Regions from separate parts of the Streptomyces sp. NPDC001415 genome, predicted to be linked through region 2. Evidence: riboswitches for the same ligand, from Rfam matches in the RefSeq annotation. Region 2 holds a riboswitch; the other holds the start of a gene.
The links. Region 2 has a riboswitch for glycine ahead of gcvP (aminomethyl-transferring glycine dehydrogenase). Riboswitches for the same ligand answer to the same signal wherever they lie in the genome.
Positions count from the first base shown of each region.

Region 1: it holds a riboswitch for glycine, as region 2 does, so the genes downstream of both, gcvT (glycine cleavage system aminomethyltransferase GcvT) here and gcvP (aminomethyl-transferring glycine dehydrogenase) in region 2, are expected to answer to the same signal.

Region 1 is NZ_JBSFIE010000008.1:286,516-297,532, forward strand. Features, by position in the region: gene ACWC2B_RS14070 (ABC transporter substrate-binding protein) at 1-1,658, opposite strand, end outside; gene ACWC2B_RS14075 (ABC transporter permease) at 1,736-2,740, opposite strand; gene ACWC2B_RS14080 (enhanced serine sensitivity protein SseB C-terminal domain-containing protein) at 3,129-3,926, opposite strand; gene ACWC2B_RS14085 (enhanced serine sensitivity protein SseB) at 4,094-4,867, opposite strand; gene ACWC2B_RS14090 (AAA family ATPase) at 4,974-5,630, opposite strand; glycine riboswitch at 5,760-5,856, shown strand; gene gcvT (glycine cleavage system aminomethyltransferase GcvT) at 6,010-7,125, shown strand; gene gcvH (glycine cleavage system protein GcvH) at 7,226-7,600, shown strand; gene glyA (serine hydroxymethyltransferase) at 7,641-8,900, shown strand; gene ACWC2B_RS14110 (L-serine ammonia-lyase) at 9,057-10,427, shown strand; gene ACWC2B_RS14115 (NADPH-dependent F420 reductase) at 10,432-11,017, opposite strand, start outside.
Region 2 is NZ_JBSFIE010000023.1:6,811-17,827, forward strand. Features, by position in the region: gene ftsR (transcriptional regulator FtsR) at 1-628, shown strand, start outside; gene ACWC2B_RS26270 (bifunctional nuclease family protein) at 682-1,155, shown strand; gene ACWC2B_RS26275 (MerR family transcriptional regulator) at 1,380-1,967, shown strand; gene ACWC2B_RS26280 (DNA polymerase IV) at 2,025-3,590, shown strand; gene ACWC2B_RS26285 (PRC-barrel domain-containing protein) at 3,506-3,883, opposite strand; glycine riboswitch at 4,020-4,126, shown strand; gene gcvP (aminomethyl-transferring glycine dehydrogenase) at 4,321-7,206, shown strand; gene ACWC2B_RS26295 (DUF5999 family protein) at 7,322-7,528, opposite strand; gene ACWC2B_RS26300 (hypothetical protein) at 7,862-8,449, opposite strand; gene ACWC2B_RS26305 (glutamate--cysteine ligase) at 8,938-10,443, shown strand; gene ACWC2B_RS26310 (VWA domain-containing protein) at 10,450-11,017, opposite strand, start outside.

The DNA.
Region 1 (11,017 bases), on a different contig from region 2:
TAGACGGCGTGCTCGGAGACCTTCTGGTTGATCTGCTTGTAGAGCCCGGCAGCTTCTTCGGGGGTACCCGCCGCGATGGCCTGGTCGAAGAGCTGGTCGATCGCCGGGTCCTTCAGCATCGAGTAGTTGTTGTTGCCGTTCGGCAGGATGTACTTGGAGTCCACCAGCGGGAGCAGGAAGCCCTGGCCGGACGCGAAGTCCGGGCCCCAGCCCATGATGATGATTCCGTAGTTCTTCTTCTTGACGACCTCGGGGTTGCCGATGATGCCGGTCGTCTGCGAACCGTCGTACTGGTCGATGTCGACCTTGATGTTGACCTTGGCGAGCGCGGCCTGCATCGACTGCGCGGTGGCCACCTCGACCTGCTTGTTGTTGCGGACCGCGATGGTGGTCGAGAAGCCGTCGGCGTGGCCGCAGGCGGCGAGCTCTTCCTTGGCCTTGGCGATGTTCGGCGCACCGTCGTTGGCGGTCACGCCGTACGGGTCGTACTTCGGGTCCGAACCGCTGATGATCGGCGGCAGCATGTTGGTGGCGATGTCACCACCGGCCTGCGGGCCACCGCGGGCGGTCTGCAGGGACTTGTGGTCGGCGGCGTAGATGACGGCCTTGCGGCAGTGCTCGTTGTCGAACGGGGCCACCGTCTGCGGGAAGACCGCGTAGCGGATGTAGCCGGTGTCCGGGTTGTCGACGTTGCCCTTGTGCTGCTGGAGCGCCTTGGTGCGGCCGGCCGGGCTGAGGCCGGTGCCGTTGAGGTCGACGTCGTAGTCACCGTTGATCAGACGGCTGTCCATCTCGTCGGCGCTGCTGAGCAGGGTGAGGCTGATCTTGTCCGGGAGGGCCTTGCGGACGTTGTCCGTCTTCGGGTCCCACTGGTCGTTGCGGACCAGGACCATGGACTTGTTGGGCGAGTAGGACTCCCACTTGTACGGGCCGAGCGAGAACGGCTTCAGGCCGTACTTCGACTGGGTGTCCTTGTCCTGGCGGACCGGGGAGCCCGAGGGCATGGCCAGCATCTGCTGGAAGTCGACGTTGGGCGCCGGCAGCTTGAAGACGATGGTCTTGTCGTCGGGCGTCTCGATCGCGGACAGGCCCAGCTTGTCGGCGGAGGTGTCCTTGTAGGGGCCCTTGTAGTCGCCCTTGGGGTCGAGGACGTCCTTCAGGTAGACGGGGCCGCCGGAGATGACGTCCTGCGCCCAGATGCGCTCGATGCCGTACTTGACGTCCTTGGAGGTGACGGGCTTGCCGTCCTCCCACTTGACGCCGTCCTTCAGGTGGTACGTGTACGTCTTCTTGTCCGCCGAGACGTCCGCGAGACCGGTCGCTATGTCCGGGACGAGCGTCTCGCTCTCCTTGCCCGGGCCGGGCTTGTAGGTGATCAGCGTGCGCGTGTAGTAGCGCGCGTAGTCCCACATGAAGCCGTAGTAACCGCGCTGCGGGTCCCACGAGTCGGCGTCCTGGGTGCCGACGAACTTGAGCTCCCCGCCCTTCTTCGTCGACGCGTTGGCAACCTTGCTGTTGGCCGCGTTGAAGCCGGGGGCACTGCCGCCCTTGCTGCTGCTGCCGCCTCCGCCGCAGGCCGCGGTGGACAGCAGAGCCGCAACGACGATGGCCGCGCCGGCGGCCGTCTTTCGCCTTGATGAACCTAGGGTTGTCACGATCTCGCTTCCTCCGTAGTGGGCGTCTTGGGTGTCGCGGCCCGTGCGGTGCGCCGGGCCGGAGTCTTCGAATTCCCGCATCAGCGGGAGCCCTTCGGGTCGAAGGCGTCGCGGACGCCGTCGCCGAAGAGGTTGAACGCCATCACGGTGATGAAGATCGCCACACCCGGGATGATCATGAACATCGGATCGGACTGGTAGGTCGCGATCGCCGTCGACAGCATCTGCCCCCACGAGGCGGTGGGAGGCTTGACGCCCGCTCCCAGGAAGCTGAGCGCCGCCTCCGTGAGGATGTTCGTGGGGATCATCAGCGTCATGTAGACGGTGATCGGCGCGATCAGGTTGGGCAGCAGCTCCTTGAACAGGATGTAGCCGCGGCCCGCGCCGAGGCTGCGTGCCGCCTCGACGTACTCGCGCTCGCGCAGGGAGAGCGTCTGACCGCGCACGATGCGCCCGACGTACGGCCATCCGAAGAAGCCGATGACGAGGATCATCACGAGCAGCCGCACCCCGGTGCCGCTGAGGCCGAAGAGCTGACTGGGGACCACGGAGATCAGCGCGATGATGAAGAGCAGCTGCGGGAAGGAGAGCAGCATGTCCATCACGCGGCTGATGATCGCGTCGAGCCAGCCGCCGAAGTAGCCGGCGATCACTCCGAGCACGGTGCCGACGAGGACCGCGAAGACGGCCGCGAGGAAGCCCACGAGCAGCGAGATCCGCGCGCCGTAGACGATCCGGCTGAACACGTCGCGGCCGTTGACCGGCTCAACTCCCAGCAGGAAGTGCGAGTTGATGCCGCCCCAGCTGCCCACGGGTGTGGAGAGCAGCGGGTCGATCTGGTCCTCGTGGAACTCCTCCGGCGGATGTCCGAACGCGTCGACGATCAGCGGCGCGAAGATCGCGACGAGGACCAGGAACACGACAACGATGCCACCGGTGAGGGCGAGCTTGTCCTTCTTCAGCCGGTTCCAGGCGATACGGCCCAGCGACCGCCCCTCGACGGTTCTGGTCTCGCCGCCGGGCGTGACACTGATGTCCGCGGTCGGGTCCGCGTCGGCGGGTGTGTCGTGCAATGGTGCCGTCATCGTGGCAAGGACCCCTCTCAACCGGCGGTGACCGGCCCGCACTTGCCGCTGTAGCGGCGCGTTCCCATCAGCAGTGCGAGCGGGGGGCGACACCAAGCAGCGCGTCGAGCTGCTCGCACAAGGGCCCGAACGGCCCTGCATGCCGGGAGTCTTCAATGGCCTCGCGATCACCCGCCAGACCTGACGGCGAAAGTATGCGCAAACGTGATGCGGAGAGAGGGTTTCCGTTATCCGGACGCGTGTGAACCAGGGGCGGACATGCGGAAGTTGGGGCGCATGCGGCGCCCGGGACTATTGCGGTCTTCGCCTCATCAGAACGGACATTCCCCTTACGTGAAGGGGGACTTGTCAGGGTCTGTCCCGGTTGGGGTGCCGAACGAGACCGGATTCAGTACGTGCGCGGGGCGGCCGGCGGGTAGCCGTATCCGGCGGTCCCGGGGGCCGGGGCGGCGTGCGCCTCGCGGTCGTAGAAGGGCCGGGCGTTGGCTTTCAGCCACATGCCGACCGGGTCGTACTCGTCCGACATCGCGACCGTGGACACCGCGAGCCCGTCCGGCACGGCGGCGACGGACTGCTGCATCATCGCCCGCACCGCCTCGACCGCCTGCGGGCCGGTGTTGTAGAGGTCGAGCCCGATCGCGAGGTACGGCGTGCCGAGCGCGGGCTGCACCCAGGCCCGGCGCAGCGAGCGGACGGCCGGGGTGCGGTGCGCGTTCTGCGCGAGCAGGGCGTAGAACTGCGGGATCTCCACGGCCGGTTCGGAGAGCCTCAGCGGCCCGGCGGGCATCCGGTCCAGGCCGGTGGCGATGCGCCGCAGATCGGTCCAGGGGATGCCCACGCCGCCGCCGGGCGCGTGCGGATTGAGCCAGATCCCGTACCGATCGGGGTAGAGGGCGCGGGCGACTTCGAGGGCGCCGGTCACTTCGTGCGCCCGGTTCCAGCCGCTGGCGGCGAGCTCCTGCGCGGAGGTCACACAGGGCGCGTACGCGACGCCGTCGACCTCCATGTTTCCGTACTGGGCGTCCGGGGAGCCCGGGCGGCCGTTCCACAGCAGCATCCAGAGCCGGCCGGACGCGGGGTCCGCGAGGGCGTGGAGCAGCGCCTCGTACACGTCGTAGCGCCCGGGCGTCACCTGGCGCAGCATGTGCTCGACCTGCCCGGCCGCCGCGGTGCCTGACGCGCTCACCCTGGGTCCCGCCCCTCTTCGATCCACCGTGCCGACGCCTGCGCCGCCCCGCAGCCCCGGGCACACGCGTGCGGCTGCGGGGATACAAGAGTCATGAAACCAGGTTAAGCCGCCGTACAGACACCGCCATGACCCGGCGGGACCTGCCGCGACGTACCCGGCGGTTGTTACTGGGCCCGCGCGTAGAACGGTCGCACCCGCTCGCGCATCCAGGTGGCGACCGGATCCTGGGTCACATCGAGCAGGACCAGGTTGACCGGCCAGCCGACCGGGACCCGGCCGAGCGCGCGGCCGAGCGCCTCCATGGGGGCGTTGCGGCCCGCCCCGTCCCAGGTGGAGAACTCCACGCCTATGAAGAGCGTGGGCGAGTCGCCCTCGATGGAGGCGAGCGCGCGGCGGGCGCTGAGCACCACACCGGTCGCCTCGAACTCCTCGGAGGCGACGCCCAGGAATTCCACCGGGTCCTCCTGCCAGTCCGGCTCGAAGAGGCGTACCCGGGCGCCGGACGCGGGTCCGTCGAGCGCGGTACGCCCGGTACGGCACAGCTGGGCCACGGCGGGCGGGGGCAGCGGCATGCCCACCGCGCCCTCGGGGTTGACCGCGATGCCGAGCTGCGGCGGGAGCCCGCGGGCGAACTCGACGGCGGGTGCCACCGCGAACGACATGTGGGAGCCGACGCACTGCAGGAACTGCTGCTCGGAGCTGTAGACGGGGACGTAGGGGGCGCCGTCGAGCTCCATGGTGGGCAGGTCGAGGTCGGCGCTGTCCTGGCTGCCGCCGTTGGGCAGTGGCACCCAGACGACGCTGCGGCCGAGCACCTCTATGAGGCGGGGACCCGCGTCGGCGTGGCCGAGCGCCGCCGCCAGGGCCTCTTCGAGCTCGTTGCCCGGCCAGCCTCCGCCGCCGTGCGGATGCGCGAACGCCTGCTCCGGAAAGTTCATGTGCCGTCCTTCTCCCCCGACTGCTGTCGTGCCCCACGACCCTAGCGCCGAGGGCGCGGGGTGGGGAAAGGGTGCCGGGAAAGGGCCCGGCGCGCGCCACGGGGCGCTACTTCCCGAAGCCGATGCGGTGCAGCGCGGAGGCCGACTCCCGGTCGAGCAGGACCGCGCTCGCGCAGCCGGTCGGCAGCCGCCCGGCCTCCACCTGGGCTATGAGGCGGCGGGCCGCGCCGCGGTGCCGGGCGAAGGCGTACTTCGACACCCAGCGGCCCCGGATCGCCTGGCCCTCCAGGGCGGTGCCGGCCGGCACGTCGAGCACGACGAGCCGCAGCGTGCGTCCCCTGCGCCGGGCCCCGCGGCCGAGCCAGTGCCGTACCCACGCCTGCGTACCGCAGTCGTGCACGACGAGGCTGTCGCCGGAGCGCAGCGCCCACCAGGTCCTGGCGAAGTGCGCGGTCCGGGTCAGCGGGCGGTACAGGGCGTACGGAATCCCGGGCAGCCGTCGCTGCCAGGCGAGCCGGGTGTCCTGGGAGTCGATGCGGCGGTCGGTGACGGCGCGGCGCATCAGCGTCGTCTTGCCGCTGCCGGGCAGACCCGACACCACCACGACGTCGCCCGCGTCGAAGAGCAGCTCCGGCGGGGTCTGCTCGGGCCGCCCCCGCAGATCCCGTACCTCCGGCCGTGTCCGTCCTCCCGGCCCCTGAAGACCGAGGCCTTCCGCCGCGGGCACTTCCCGCACCTGGCCCGTGTTCCGTCCAACCGTCATGGCTCTCCCCCCTGTTCGGGTCCCGCGACCCCTGCCCACGAAGTGTAAAGAGACGGTAATAGCTCGCCAACGATTTGCCGCTTCCGGGATGCGTGCAATGATGTGCGCGCCAACTGCATACCGGCCGTTCGAATCCGCGCGGGAGAGTCCTCAGCACTGTGAGCTGGGGCGCCGAAGGAGCAAGTTCCTCCCTTGAATCTCTCAGGCCCCGTACCGCGCGGGTGAGGCAGATCTGAAAAGCGGGCCGTCCCCTGCCGGGCGTCCCCACCCAAGGTGCAAGCCGTGACGCGCAGCGCGCGCCGGTGAACCTCTCAGGTTCCGATGACAGATGGGGAGGATGTCCTCGACCGTCATGCCCCGGGACCTTGGAGCCACATCCATGAGCAACGCCCCCCGCCTCACCGCCCTCGATGCCTTGCATCGTTCGCTGGGCGCCACGATGACCGACTTCGCGGGCTGGGACATGCCGCTGCGGTACGGGAGCGAGCGCGACGAGCACAACGCCGTACGGACCCGCGCCGGGCTGTTCGACCTGTCCCACATGGGCGAGATCACCGTCACCGGCCCCGAGGCCATGAAGGCGCTGAACTACGCGCTCGTCGGCAACATCGCCACCATCGGCCCCGGCCGCGCCCGGTACACGATGATCTGCCAGGAGGACGGCGGGATCGTCGACGACCTGATCGTCTACCGCCTGGGTGAGACCGAGTACATGGTGGTCGCCAACGCGGGCAACGCGCAGATCGTGCTCGACGCGATCACCGAGCGCGCGGCCGGCTTCGACGCCGAGGTCCGCGACGACCGCGACGCGTACGCGCTGATCGCCATCCAGGGCCCCGAGTCCCCCGGCATCCTGAAGTCCGTCACGGACGCGGACCTCGACGGCCTGAAGTACTACGCCGGTCTGCCCGGCACCGTCGCCGGTGTTCCCGCCCTCATCGCCCGCACCGGCTACACCGGCGAGGACGGCTTCGAGCTGTTCGTGGCGCCCGAGCACGCCGAGCGGCTGTGGCGCGCGCTGACCGAGGCCGGCCAGGACGCGGGCCTCGTGCCGTGCGGCCTGTCCTGCCGCGACACGCTGCGTCTTGAGGCGGGCATGCCGCTGTACGGGCACGAGCTGACGACCGCGCTCACTCCCTTCGACGCCGGGCTCGGCCGGGTCGTGAAGTTCGAGAAGGACGGCGACTTCGTGGGCCGCGAGGCGCTGGAGGCCGCCGCCGAGAAGGCCGCCGCGAACCCGCCGCGCAAGCTGGTCGGGCTGGTCGCCGAGGGCCGCCGGGTGCCGCGTGCCGGCTTCTCGGTCGTGGCGGACGGCGAGGTCGTCGGCGAGGTCACCTCGGGCGCCCCGTCGCCGACCCTTGGCAAGCCGATCGCCATCGCGTACGTGGACGCCGCGCACGCCGCGCCCGGAACCGCCGGGGTCGGCATCGACATCCGCGGGACGCACGAGGCGTACGAGGTCGTCGCGCTGCCCTTCTACAAGCGCCAGAAGTGACCCTCGCGTCCCTGCCGCACCACGCTTCTCGTCTCGCTGTCCGAGACACTCGTCGAGACCCCGTCATCAGCACTCCCCCGCGTACAGGAGAATTCAGGTCATGAGCAACCCCCAGCAGCTGCGTTACAGCAAGGAGCACGAGTGGCTGTCGGCCACCGAGGACGGTGTGGCGACGGTCGGCATCACGGAGCACGCGGCCAACGCGCTCGGTGACGTCGTGTACGTACAGCTTCCGAACGTGGGTGACACGGTGACCGCGGGCGAGACCTGCGGCGAGCTGGAGTCCACCAAGTCGGTCAGCGACCTGTACTCCCCCGTCACCGGTGAGGTCGTCGCCGCCAACCAGGACGTCGTGGACGACCCGGCCCTGGTGAACTCCGCTCCGTTCGAGGGCGGCTGGCTGTTCAAGGTGAAGGTCACGGACGAGCCGGGCGACCTGCTCTCCGCCGACGAGTACACCGACTTCGCCAGCTGACCCGGAAACCACAGGGATACAGGGAAACAGGGATCGTCTGATGTCGCTTCTGAACCAGCCCCTCCATGAGCTGGACCCGGACGTCGCCGCCGCCGTCGACGCCGAGCTCCACCGTCAGCAGTCCACCCTCGAAATGATCGCCTCGGAGAACTTCGCTCCGGTCGCGGTCATGGAGGCCCAGGGCTCGGTCCTCACCAACAAGTACGCCGAGGGCTACCCGGGCCGCCGCTACTACGGCGGCTGCGAGCACGTCGACGTGGTCGAGCAGATCGCGATCGACCGCATCAAGGCGCTCTTCGGCGCCGAGGCCGCCAACGTGCAGCCGCACTCGGGCGCCCAGGCGAACGCGGCCGCGATGTTCGCGCTGCTCAAGCCGGGCGACACGATCATGGGTCTGAACCTGGCCCACGGCGGCCACCTGACCCACGGCATGAAGATCAACTTCTCCGGCAAGCTCTACAACGTGGTCCCGTACCACGTCGACGAGACCGGCGAGGTCGACATGGCCGAGGTCGAGCGCCTGGCCAAGGAGTCGAAGCCGCAGCTGATCGTGGCCGGCTGGTCCGCCTACCCGCGCCAGCTGGACTTCGCCGCGTTCCGCCGGATCGCGGACGAGGTCGGCGCGTACCTGATGGTCGACATGGCCCACTTCGCGGGCCTGGTCGCCGCGGGTCTGCACCCCAACCCGGTGCCGCACGCCCACGTCGTGACCACCACCACGCACAAGACCCTGGGCGGTCCGCGCGGCGGTGTCATCCTGTCGACGCAGGAGCTCGCCAAGAAGATCAACTCGGCGGTCTTCCCCGGTCAGCAGGGCGGCCCCCTGGAGCACGTGATCGCGGCCAAGGCGGTCTCGTTCAAGGTCGCCGCCTCCCCGGAGTTCAAGGAGCGCCAGCAGCGCACCCTGGACGGCGCCCGGATCCTGGCCGAGCGCCTGGTCCAGGAGGACGTGAAGGCCGTCGGCGTCGACGTCCTGACCGGCGGCACCGACGTGCACCTGGTCCTGGTGGACCTGCGCAACTCGGAGCTGGACGGCCAGCAGGCCGAGGACCGCCTCCACGAGGTCGGCATCACGGTCAACCGGAACGCCATCCCGAACGACCCGCGGCCGCCGATGGTCACCTCGGGTCTGCGGATCGGCACCCCGGCGCTCGCCACCCGCGGCTTCGGCGACGACGACTTCCGCGAGGTCGCCGACATCATCGCCGAGGCCCTGAAGCCGGACTTCGACAAGGACGCCCTGGCCGCCCGGGTGTCCGCTCTGGCAGCGAAGCACCCGCTGTACCCCGGCCTGAAGTAGTTTCGTACGCTTTAGTTCCCGGTTCATTTCGGGACGAAGCCCCGGGGCACCGCGCACACTGGTAGTGAGCGCGGTGCCCCATCCCATGCTGTGCCAGCTTTGCTCTGCACCACCCCGGCAGACAACGGCGTCTACCAACCCCTCAAGGAGTCCCCCGTGGCCATCTCGGTCTTCGACCTGTTCTCGATCGGCATCGGCCCGTCCAGCTCCCACACCGTCGGCCCGATGCGGGCGGCCCGGATGTTCGCCGCGCGCCTGAAGAACGAGGGCCTGATCGCCCACACCGTGCGGATACGGGCCGAGCTGTACGGCTCGCTCGGCGCCACCGGCCACGGCCACGGCACGCCGAAGGCGGTCCTGCTCGGCCTGGAGGGCGCCTCCCCGCGCACGGTCGACGTCGAGACCGCGGACGAGCAGGTGGAGCGGATCAAGGACTCCGGGCGGCTCAACGTGCTCGGCATGCACGAGATCGACTTCGCCTACGACGACGACCTGATCCTGCACCGCCGCAAGGCGCTGCCGTACCACGCCAACGGCATGACGGTCTTCGCGTACGACATCGACGGCGCGCTGCTCCTGGAGAAGACGTACTACTCGGTCGGCGGCGGCTTCGTCGTCGACGAGGACGCTGTCGCCGGCGACAACCCGATCGTGCCGGACGACACCGTCCTCAAGCACCCCTTCCGCACCGGGGACGAGCTGCTCCGGCTCGCCCGGGACACCGGTCTTTCGATCTCCGCGCTGATGCTGGAGAACGAGAAGGCCTGGCGCACCGAGGACGAGATCCGCTCCGGCCTGCTCGACATCTGGCGGGTCATGCAGGCCTGCGTCTCGCGCGGCATGTCCCGCGAGGGCATCCTGCCCGGCGGCCTCAAGGTCCGCCGCCGCGCCGCCACCACCGCCCGCCAGCTGCGCGCCGAGGGCAACCCCGATGCGCACGCCATGGAGTGGGCGACGCTGTACGCGATGGCCGTCAACGAGGAGAACGCGGCGGGCGGCCGGGTCGTGACCGCGCCCACCAACGGCGCCGCGGGCATCATCCCGGCGGTCCTTCACTACTACATGAACTTCGTGCCCGGCGCCGATGAGGACGGCATCGTCCGCTTCCTGCTGGCCGCCGGCGCGATCGGCATGCTGTTCAAGGAGAACGCCTCGATCTCCGGCGCCGAGGTGGGCTGCCAGGGCGAGGTCGGCTCCGCCTGCTCGATGGCGGCGGGCGCGCTCGCCGAGGTCCTGGGCGGCACCCCCGAGCAGGTCGAGAACGCGGCCGAGATCGGCATGGAGCACAACCTGGGTCTGACCTGCGACCCGGTCGGCGGCCTGGTCCAGATCCCGTGCATCGAGCGCAACGGCATGGCCGCCGTGAAGGCCGTCACCGCCGCCAAGATGGCGATGCGCGGCGACGGCAGCCACAAGGTGTCCCTGGACAAGGTCATCAAGACGATGAAGGAGACGGGGGCCGACATGAGCGTCAAGTACAAGGAGACGGCCCGCGGCGGCCTCGCCGTCAACATCATCGAGTGCTGAGCACCTAGAAGCTGTGGGCGGCCGGCCTCTCCCTGGGCGCCGCCGCCAGCGCCTCGGCGACTTCCGCGACGCCGCCCCGCAGTCCGTAGACGGGGGTCGCGGGCTGCTGGCGCCAGGAGTCGTCGATGCCGCCCGCGTCCACGGTGTCGAAGCCCAGCTCGTCGACGAGTTCGCGCACCAGGCGCTTGGCGGCCTCGTCGTCGCCGGCCACCGGCACGGCGATCCGCTCGGGGTCGCCCTGCGGGCGCGGCCGCTCCAACAGGTCCTGTGCGTAGGTGCCGTTGAAGACCTTGATCACCGGGTGGCCGATGTGCTGCTCGGTCCAGCGGCTCTCGGTGAGGCCGTCCTCGATCGCGTCGATCCGGCCGTCGCGCTCCTTGGGGTAGTAGTTCCCGGTGTCGATGACGGCGAAGCCGTCGGCCGCGCCGTCGAGGAACCCCTTGGGCAGGTCGGGGACGTGCTTGAGCGGGATGGTGACCACGACGACCTGTGCGCCGTCGGCCGCCTCGGCGACGGTGACCGGCGTCGCGCCGGTCTCCTCGGCGAGGGCGGAAAGAGTGTGCGGGCCGCGGGAGTTGGCGACCGAAACC
Region 2 (11,017 bases):
CTCGAAGATCCGGTTCCTGGAGTCCGAGGGCCTGGTGGAGCCCCGGCGTACGCCGTCGGGGTACCGCAAGTTCAGCGCCGAGGACGTCGAACGTCTCGCCCAGGTACTGCGGATGCAGCGGGACCACTATCTGCCGCTCAAGGTCATCCGCGAGCACCTGGACGCGCTGGGCCGCGGCGAGCAGCCTTCCCTGCCGGCCTCCGGCGGCCCCCGGGAGCTGCTCGACGGCCTCGGCGAGCAGGACGCTGACCGGCCCACGGCCGCCCGGGTGGGCCGGGCGGAGCTGATGGCGGCCGCCGAGGTCACCGAGGCGGAACTGGCCGAGTGGGAGTCGTACGGCCTGGTCACGCCCGGGCCCGAGGGCGGCTTCGACGCGGAGTCGGTGAATGTGGCGCGACTTGTGGCGGATCTGGGGCGATTCGGTCTGGAACCGCGCCATCTGCGCGCCATGAAGGCCGCCGCGGACCGCGAGGCGGGTCTGGTCGAGCAGGTGGTGGCTCCGCTGCGGTTGCACCGTAATCCGCAGACCAGGGCCCATGCGGAGGCCACCACGAAGGAGCTCGCGGCGCTGTCCGTGCGGCTCCATGCGGCACTGGTGCAGACCGCCCTGGGTGTCCGGCTTCACTGATCTTGTAGGTGCCCGACTACCCAAACCTGCCGAGCACGTCCTAGGGTTGCTGTGTGAACGAGCTCGACGTCGTGGGTGTCCGGGTGGAAATGCCCTCCAACCAACCGATCGTGCTCCTGCGTGAAGTGGGAGGCGATCGGTACCTCCCCATCTGGATCGGTCCGGGGGAGGCGACCGCGATCGCCTTCGCCCAACAGGGGATGGCGCCGGCGCGGCCGCTGACGCACGACCTTTTCAAGGACGTCCTTGAGGCCGTGGGCCAGGAGCTGACCGAAGTCCGCATCACGGACCTGCGCGAAGGCGTCTTCTACGCGGAGCTGGTCTTTGCCAGTGGTGTGGAAGTGAGCGCCCGGCCGTCCGACGCCATAGCGCTGGCCTTGCGCACCGGAACGCCGATCTACGGCAGTGACGGGGTCCTCGACGACGCGGGAATCGCCATTCCGGACGAGCAGGAGGACGAGGTCGAGAAGTTCCGCGAGTTCCTCGACCAGATCTCGCCCGAGGACTTCGGCACCAACAGCCAGTGAGCACCGGATGCGCGTGATCCGGGGGCCGTCCCCGGGGTGCCGTGCGCGGCGCGTACGCCGGGGCGGTTTCGGCGCATTCGAGTAGCCTTTCCCACAAGAGAGACACGGGAAACCACTCTCAGGGTGATTATCACTCGGCGTGCCGAGTGTGGCGATCGTTGACGCACCCCGAGTGACTGCCTACCGTCGAGTGGGCAGGTCAAGGACGGAGGGTCGGCGTGAGAATGAGCGGCGACGGTACGGCAGGGGGCGCTCCCGGACGAAGTCCGGGGGAGAGCGGGCCGTACCCGCTTCACAGCAGTGCGGCCGACCCGAGTACCGAGACGATCGGATACCGGGGGCCGACCGCGTGCGCGGCGGCGGGGATCACCTACCGACAGCTCGACTACTGGGCCCGTACCGGCCTGGTCGAGCCCAGTGTCCGTCCGGCCTACGGCTCGGGAACCCAGCGTCTTTACAGCTTCCGGGACGTCGTCGTCCTGAAGATCGTCAAGCGCTTCCTCGACACCGGTGTCGCGCTCCAGAACATCCGCGCCGCCGTGCAGCACCTGCGTGAGCGCGGCTTTCGCGACCTGGAGCGGATGACGCTGATGAGCGACGGGGCCACGGTGTACGAGTGCTCGTCCCCGGACGAGGTCGTGAACCTGCTCCAGGGCGGCCAGGGGATCTTCGGGATCGCCGTGGGCGTGGTGTGGCGGGACGTCGAGGCGGCCCTTTCGCAACTGCACGGCGAGCGTGTCGACACCGGCGAGACCCTGGTCGGGCACAACCCGGCCGACGAGCTGGCCAGGCGCCGCAACCGCGCGGTCTGAGCCGCCCGGCGGCCGTGCCGGGGCCGATTGTCAGTGGCGTACGGCAGCATCAGTGATGTGAGAGCCGCGCCGACCATCCTGCATCTGGACATGGATGCCTTCTTCGCCGCCGCAGAGCAGGCGTCGAAGCCCAGCCTGCGCGGAAAGCCGGTCATCGTGGGCGGCCTCGGCCCGCGCGGGGTGGTCTCGACGGCGTCGTACGAGGCCAGACGTTTCGGGGTGCGCTCGGCGATGCCGATGGCGCAGGCCCGGCGGCTCTGTCCGAACGCGGCGTATCTGGTGCCGCGCTTCCAGCTGTACCGCACGATCAGCGAGCAGGTGATGGAGCTGCTCGGCCGGCTGTCGCCGCTGGTCGAGCCGCTGAGCCTGGACGAGGCCTTCGTGGACCTGGAGGCCGGCGGGGTGGCCTTCGGGTCGGTCACGGCGCGGGAGGCCGGTGAGCGGCTGCGCAGGGACATCAGGGCGGTCACCGGGCTGAGCGGGTCGGTCGGGCTCGCCGGATCCAAGATGCTGGCCAAGATCGCCTCCGAGCAGGCGAAGCCGGACGGGCTCGTGCTCATAGAACCCGGCACCGAGCGGGAGCTCCTCGCCCCGATGCCGGTGCGCACCCTGCCGGGCGTGGGCCCGGCCACCGGGGAGCATCTGCGGCGGGCCGGGATGACGACCGTGGCCGACCTCGCCGAGGCCGGCGAGGACGAGCTCGTACGGCTGCTCGGGAAGTCGCACGGGGCCTCGCTGTACCGGATGGCGGCCGGGCACGACGACCGGCCCGTGGTGGCCGAGCGGGACACCAAGTCGGTGTCGGTGGAGGACACCTTCGACGTGGACCTGCACGACCGGGTGCGGATCATGACCGAGGTCGGCCGGCTCGCGGACCGGTGTGTGCAGCGGCTACGGGCGTCCGGGCACTCCGGCCGCACCATCGTGCTCAAGGTCCGCCGCTACGACTTCTCGACGCTGACGCGGTCCGAGACGTTGCGCGGGCCCACGGACGACCCGGGGGTGGTGCGGGAGGCCGCCGGGCGCCTGCTCGACTCCGTGGACACCACGGGCGGCGTGCGGCTGCTCGGCGTGGGGGTCAGCGGGCTCGCCGACTTCACGCAGGAGGACCTGTTCGCGCAGGCCGCCGAGGAGCGGGCCTCGGAGGCGCGGGCCGAGGAGGAGCCCGAGAACGAGGAGACCCCGGCGGCCGCTGCGGAGGCGGAGCCCGTGGAGGACCCGGCCCAGCGGCGGTGGCTGGCCGGGCACGACGTCACGCACGCCGAGTACGGGCCGGGATGGGTGCAGGGCAGCGGCGTGGGGCGGGTCACGGTGCGCTTCGAGACGCCGGCCTCGCTGGTGCCGGGGCGGGTGCGGACCTTCAGGGTGGACGACCCCGGCCTGGCGCCGTCGGAGCCACTGCCCCTGGTGGAGAAGGCGGAGCCGCTGTCCCCGGTCGAGGAAATCGAGACCAAGACAGAGACAGAGACCGAGACAGAGGCGGAGACCGAGGCGGACGGGGAGGCGGAGGCGGAGCCCGGAGGTGGGGCCCCGGCCGGTCAGGAGTCGCCGTTGGCAAGGCGGCCGAAGTCGCGGTCGGACGGCGGCGGGCCGGGGTCGGGGGCCGCGATGTCCAGACCGTAGTGGTGATACAGCTGGAGCTCCTGTTCCGGGGAGAGGTGGCGGCCCACGCCGAAGTCGGGGGCGTCCTTGATCAGGGCGCGCTCGTAGGGGACGTGCAGCGCCTCGTCGACCAGGGTGCTGGGTTCGAGCGGGACGAAGGCGTCCCGGCTGAACAGGCCGGTGCGCACCGCCGCCCACTCCGGTGCGCCCGTCGCGTCGTCGAGGTAGACCTCGTCCACCGTTCCGATCTTGCGTCCACTGCGGTCGTACGCCTTGCGGCCGATCAGGCTGCGCGGATCGATATCGGTCTGCACGGTCCCTCCAACTGGTCGCAACCGTTCACAACTGCTCCATAAGCACTACGAAAGTGCACATCGCGGGTGTTGGCCACTTGAGCAGTTGGACAAAGATTCGGGCTCGGACCTCGCTGGTAGGCTGGCAAACGGCTGCTGACCCCGTGCGGGAGAGTCCTCCGAAGTGCTCACTGAGTTCTCGGCGGGCGCCGAAGGAGCAACTCCTCCCCGGAATCTCTCAGGCCCACGGACCGCACGGACGAGGTCACTCTGGAAAGCAGGACGGGGGATGCGCGGGCACTTCGGCCCGGGCGGAACCTTTCCTCACCGACGGTGAAAACCGGGTCGCCTCTACGCGCCCCGGTGAAGCTCTCAGGTTGAGATGACAGAGGGGGAGGCCGTCCGGGTACCCGCGCCGTGGTGCCCCTCGCAGGTCGTGCGACCAGGAGGCCTCCGTAATGACCGCCAACCGCATTCCGCTCAGCCAGCTGGAGCGTGGCATCCCGTTCGAGCAGCGCCACATCGGGCCCGATGCCGAGGCTCAGGCGAAGATGCTCGCGCAGGTCGGCTACGGCTCGCTCGACGAGCTGACCGCCGCCGCCGTCCCCGACGTCATCAAGAGTGCCGGGGCGCTGGGGCTGCCCGAGGCGCGGACCGAGGCCGAGGTGCTCGCCGAGCTGCGTCAGCTCGCGGACCGCAACCAGGTGCTCGCCCCGATGATCGGCCTCGGCTACTACGGCACGTTCACGCCGCCGGTGATCCTGCGCAACGTCATGGAGAACCCGGCCTGGTACACGGCGTACACGCCTTACCAGCCGGAGATCTCGCAGGGCCGCCTTGAGGCGCTGCTCAACTTCCAGACCATGGTCGCCGAGCTGACCGGCCTGCCGACGTCGGGCGCCTCGCTGCTCGACGAGGGCACCGCCGCCGCCGAGGCGCTCGCCCTCTCCCGGCGCGTGGGCAAGGTCAAGGGCGGGGTCTTCCTCGTCGACGCCGACACCCTGCCGCAGACCGTCGCCGTGATCCAGACGCGTGCCGAGCCGACCGGCGTCGAGGTCGTCGTCGCCGATCTGAGCGAGGGCATCCCGGCCGAGGTGGCCGAGCGCGGCGTCTTCGGCGTGCTGCTCCAGTACCCGGGCGCCTCAGGCCAGGTCCGCGACCTGAAGCCCGTCATCGACGCGGCCCACGAGCTCGGCGCGATCGTCACTGTCGCCGCCGACCTGCTCGCCCTCACCCTGCTCGCCTCCCCCGGCTCGCTCGGCGCGGACATCGCCGTCGGTACGACCCAGCGCTTCGGCGTCCCGATGGGCTTCGGCGGCCCGCACGCCGGGTTCATGGCGGTGCAGGAGAAGTTCGCCCGCAGCCTGCCCGGCCGCCTCGTCGGGGTCTCCGTCGACGCGGACGGCAACAAGGCCTACCGTCTGGCCCTGCAGACCCGCGAGCAGCACATCCGCCGCGAGAAGGCCACCAGCAACATCTGCACTGCCCAGGTGCTGCTCGCCGTCATGGCCGGGATGTACGCCGTCTACCACGGCCCGGACGGGCTGAAGCAGATCGCGCAGCGCACCCACCGCTACGCCGTCGTGCTCGCCGAGGGCCTGAAGGCCGCCGGTGTCGACGTCGCCCACGGCGCCTACTTCGACACCCTCACCGTGCGGGTCCCGGGCAAGGCCGCGGGCGCCGTCGCCGCGGCCCGCCAGGGCGGGGTCAACCTGCACCTGGTCGACGCCGACACCGTCTCCATCGCTTGCGACGAGACCACCACCCGGGCCCAACTGGCCGCCGTCTGGGCCGCGTTCGGGGTCCACGCGGATGTCGAGGCACTGGATGCCGCGGCCGTCGACACCCTGCCCGCCGCCCTGCTGCGCAGCGACGAATTCCTGACCCACCCGGTGTTCCACCAGCACCGCTCCGAGACCGCGATGCTGCGCTACCTGCGCAAGCTCGCCGACCGCGACTACGCGCTCGACCGCGGCATGATCCCGCTCGGCTCCTGCACCATGAAGCTGAACGCGACCACCGAGATGGAGCCGGTGACCTGGCCCGAGTTCGGCCAGATGCACCCCTTCGCTCCGGTCGAGCAGGCCGCCGGCTACCTCACGCTCATCCGCGAGCTTGAGGAGCGGCTCGCCGAGGTCACCGGCTACGACGCGGTGTCCATCCAGCCCAACGCCGGTTCGCAGGGCGAGCTCGCGGGTCTGCTCGCGGTCCGCGCCTACCACCGCGCCAACGGCGACACCCAGCGCACCATCTGCCTCATCCCGTCCTCCGCGCACGGCACCAACGCCGCGAGCGCCGTGATGGCCGGAATGAAGGTCGTCGTCGTCAAGACCGCCGACGACGGCGAGGTCGACGCAGACGACCTGCGCGCCAAGATCGAGCAGTACCGCGACGAGCTCTCGGTGCTGATGATCACCTACCCGTCCACGCACGGCGTGTTCGAGGAGCACGTCGCCGACATCTGCGGTCTGGTCCACGAGGCCGGCGGCCAGGTGTACGTCGACGGCGCCAACCTCAACGCCCTGGTCGGGCTCGCCAAGCCGGGCAAGTTCGGCGGCGACGTCTCGCACCTCAACCTGCACAAGACGTTCTGCATCCCGCACGGCGGCGGCGGCCCCGGCGTCGGCCCGGTCGGTGTGCGTGCGCACCTCGCGCCGTACCTGCCGAACCACCCGCTGCAGCCCAGCGCCGGTCCGGAGACGGGCGTCGGCCCGATCTCGGCCGCCCCGTGGGGCTCGGCCGGCATCCTGCCGATCTCGTGGGCGTACGTGCGTCTCATGGGCGGCGAGGGCCTCAAGCGCGCGACCCAGGTCGCCGTGCTCGCCGCGAACTACATCGCCAAGCGCCTGGAGCCGCACTACCCGGTGCTCTACACCGGTCCCAACGGACTGGTCGCGCACGAGTGCATCGTGGACCTGCGGCCGCTGTCCAAGGCGACCGGCGTCAGCGTCGACGACATTGCCAAGCGCCTGATCGACTACGGCTTCCACGCGCCGACCATGTCGTTCCCGGTGGCCGGCACGCTGATGATCGAGCCCACCGAGTCCGAGGACCTGGCCGAGATCGACCGGTTCTGCGACACGATGATCGCGATCCGCGGCGAGATCGAGAAGGTCGCCTCCGGCGCCTGGCCGGCCGACGACAACCCGCTGGCCAACGCCCCGCACACCGCGGCCGCGCTCGGCGGCGAGTGGAACCACGCCTACAGCCGAGAGGACGCCGTTTTCCCGGCCGGCGTGTCGGCCGCCGACAAGTACTGGCCGCCGGTCCGCCGCATCGACGGCGCCTTCGGGGACCGCAACCTGGTCTGCTCCTGCCCGCCGCTGGACGAGTACGACAACTGACCGGACATGCGTAAGGGCCGGTTCGGGGTGTCTTCCCCGGGCCGGCCCTTGTGTTTCCGTACGGGACGAGTCCGCTGGGACCAGTCCGCACGAGAGCTGTCCGTACGAGGCCGCGCTAGGCGGCCGTCGCCACCTGCTCCGCCGTGAGCGACCGGTGCGGGGCGATGATCTGCCCGTCCGGCAGCAGCTCACCGGTGTCCTCGAAGAGCAGGACACCGTTGCACAGCAGGCTCCAGCCCTGCTCCGGGTGGTGTGCCACGGGCTTCGCGGCTTCCCGGTCGGCGGAGAAGGCTGTCGGGCAGGCTGGCTGGTGCTGGCACATGGATGCGTTCTTTCGCTGCGTCGTGGTGAGTGTGCTGCGGCTCGATGCGTTGTTGTTCATGGCCGCCCCCCGTAGTAAGTCGGTCGGTCCGATCCCAGTGTTGCCCCACGGGAGTCAATCCGCAGGGATTTCGCGGCAGCGCTTCCTACTGCTTAATGACGTATCACCCGCACGGACGGTTCAGCTCAACTGGCTTGTCTTTTCGGGTGGTTCGCAGTGGCCCGCCAGGACTAGCCCGTATGGCGGAGACGGCGCGTACGCAGCATAGACACACCGGTGCCCCGCGGCCACACCGGTCGCGGGGCACTTTTCCGCGCGTCGCCGAAGGCGAGGTCAGACGGGCTGGCCGAGCAGCGGGGCAGGGGCCAGGCGCAGGGTGAGCACCGGCAGCAGTTCGCTGACCCGCAGCGGGCGGTGGGCGCAGATGCCGGGCGGGGCGGGCGCCAGCGGAACCAGCAGGTCGTGCGGTGCGGGCGTGCCCGAGGCGCCGTCGGCGGTGGTGTCGCCGTGCAGCCACAGCGTGAGCATGTACAGCTCGGGTACCGACAGCAGCCGGGGCTGGTAGTGCGTGGTGAGCAGTTCGGCCTGGCGCACCGCGCGTGCCGTCGAGGCGATGTAGGGGCCCTCGAAGAAATGCGAGAAGGTCCAGCCGTCCGGCGTGAGCCGGGTGTCCGCGGCGGCGACCGGGTGGTCGGGGTCGCTGATGAGGAAACGCCAGCCGGCCAGGCGGGTGCGCGGGGTCCGGCCGCCCGGGGTGATCCCGTCCAGGACGTGCAGCGGGAGCGGGAGTTCGGGGGTGAGCGGACCTGGGGCGGAGCGGAGGGCCGGGGTGCGGGCCTCGCGGACGGCGGTGGGGGAACCGAGTGCCGCGAGGACGCTGCGCAGGGCGGGCGCGGGGGCCGGGGGGACATGCAGCGGCATGGTGGGTCGCCTCTCACTTCGGAGACACGGTGATGCGTGGGCAGTGCGGACGGCGCTGTCTGCGGTGCGGGGTCAGAGGGGGGCCGTCGTGCGATGGCCGGGGCGCCAACTCTCTGCCTCGTTTGCGGAGTTTATACGACACGTGTTCACGCAATGTTTCGGCTAGCTGTCGTCGATATTGCCCGCAAGTCGGTATCAGGTCCTTCTGTGCAGACGATTTACCCGAGGAAATGTCCTGTGCGGACCCCTCACCTGGAAAGGTGCCCCGCCGGGGGTCGGCCGAATCTCGTCGGTGTTTTTCACCATTGCCGACCGCTTGGTAACTGCCCGTTGCGGTATGCCTGCTGAATGTGCCGGAGACCTCAGCTTCTGAGGCTACTCCTTCGGTGCTGGCCCCGCAGGCGTTATGGATCAGTGAGGCTGGGCATTATCGACCGTGACGCGAGCGGCCGGTGTCGCTGGCTGCCCATTCGAGGAGGGACCCTTCGATGGGGGAGAAGGTCGTGGCAGGCGGATTCGACCTGTCCGATCGGCACCGCTACCGGGACAAGTTACAGCAGTGCCTGGAGGGGCTCGGGAGTCTCCTGGCCCAGAAGCGGTTCGACCGTCCCAGGAACCTGATGGGGCTGGAGCTGGAGTTGAATCTCGCGGGTCCCGACGGTATGCCGCGCATGATGAATGCCGAGGTGCTCGAACGCATCGCGAGCAGGGATTTCCAGACCGAACTCGGAATGTTCAACCTGGAAGTGAACATAGCCCCGCACCGGCTCGGCGGCCGCGTATTCGATCAGCTCGCCGAGGAGTTGAGGACCGGACTCGGGTATGCCGATCGCAAAGCCGCCGAGGTCGACGCGGGCATCATCATGATCGGAATTCTGCCGACCCTGACCCGGGACGATCTCGTACCCGGGAACCTTTCCGACGTCGACCGCTACACCCTGCTCAACGATCAAATAGTGGCGGCCCGGGGGGAGGATTTCACGCTCGACATCCAGGGGGTGGAACGGCTCGTCTGCACCTCCGCGTCGATCACCCCCGAAGCGGCCTGCACCTCCGTGCAGTTGCACCTCCAGGTGACGCCCGCGCGGTTCGCCGCGGTGTGGAACGCGGCGCAGGTGGTCACGGCCGTGCAGATCGTGGTGGGCGCCAACGCGCCCTTCCTGTTCGGGCGGGAGCTGTGGCGCGAGTCGCGGCCCCCGGTGTTCGCGCAGGCCACCGACACCAGACCGGCCGAGCTGCGCGCCCAAGGGGTGCGCCCGCGCACCTGGTTCGGGGAGCGCTGGGTGACGTCCGCGTACGAACTCTTCGAGGAGAACCTGCGCTTCTTCCCGCCGCTGCTGCCCATCTGCGACGAGGAGGAGCCGCTGAGCGTCATCGCGGACGGCGGAGTGCCGCGCCTGAAGGAACTGGTGCTGCACAACGGCACGATCTACCGCTGGAACCGGCCGGTGTACGGGATCGCCGACGGCGTGCCGCACCTCAGGGTGGAGAACCGGGTGCTCCCGGCCGGGCCCACCGTCACCGACGTCCTCGCCAACGCGGCCTTCTACTACGGCCTGGTGCGGGCGCTCGCGGAGGAGGCCAGGCCGGTGTGGACGCGGCTGCCGTTCGAGTCGGCCGCCGCCAACTTCGACACCGCGTGCCGGTACGGCATCGACGCCGAACTGCTCTGGCCTGCGCCCCGGCGCGGCGGCGGTCTCGCCCGGGTGCCCGCGGTCAAGCTCGTACGCGAGGAGCTGCTGCCGCTGGCGGCGGCCGGGCTTGACGCGTGGGGGGTCGAGCCGGCCGACCGGGACCACTACCTCGGCATCATCGAGGAGCGCTGCCGGCGTCGCGTCAACGGCGCGTCCTGGCAGGTCGACACCTACCGTCGGGTGCTGGCCACGGGGCTCGGCCGGGAGGCGGCGCTCGCGGCCACCACCCGGCGCTATCGGGAGCTGATGCTCGCGGGCGAGCCCGTGCACACCTGGCCGACGGGCTTTCCCGGCCAGTGACCAGCGCTAACCGCGCCGCTGGGCCTGCCCCAAGGCCGTGATCGCCTCAAGGATCACTGCCTGGATGTCGGCCGGGTCGTTCACCTGGTACCCGGCGCCGCCGGTCGCCTTCGCGATCTGCTGCACCTCGTTCTTGTCGGCGTCCGGGCCGACCGCGATGGCGATCAGCGGCACCGGCTTCGAGGGATCGGTGAGCTTCTGCAACTGCGCGACGAGGTCGGCCCGAGAGATGCTGCCGGGGTCCTCGTTGGCGCCGTCGGTCAGCAGCACCACCGCGTTGAACTTGCCTCTCGCGTACGTCGAGGTCGCCTCCTTGTAGGCGGCCAGTGTCGTGTCGTAGAGCCCGGTCGCGCCGCCCGGCACCGGTTGGAGCGCGGCGAACGCGTCCGTCAGCTTGTCGCGCTGGGTGCGGCCGCCGGCCGCCGGGTCGCCGAGCCGGGCGGTCGGCACCAGGCGGCGGTAGTCGCGTGAGCCATCGAGGTGGGTGGAGAAGTCCCACAGACCGATCTCGTCCTCGGGGGTGAACTGCGAAAGCGCCTGGAGCAGCGAGGCCTTGGTGACCTCCATCCGCGAG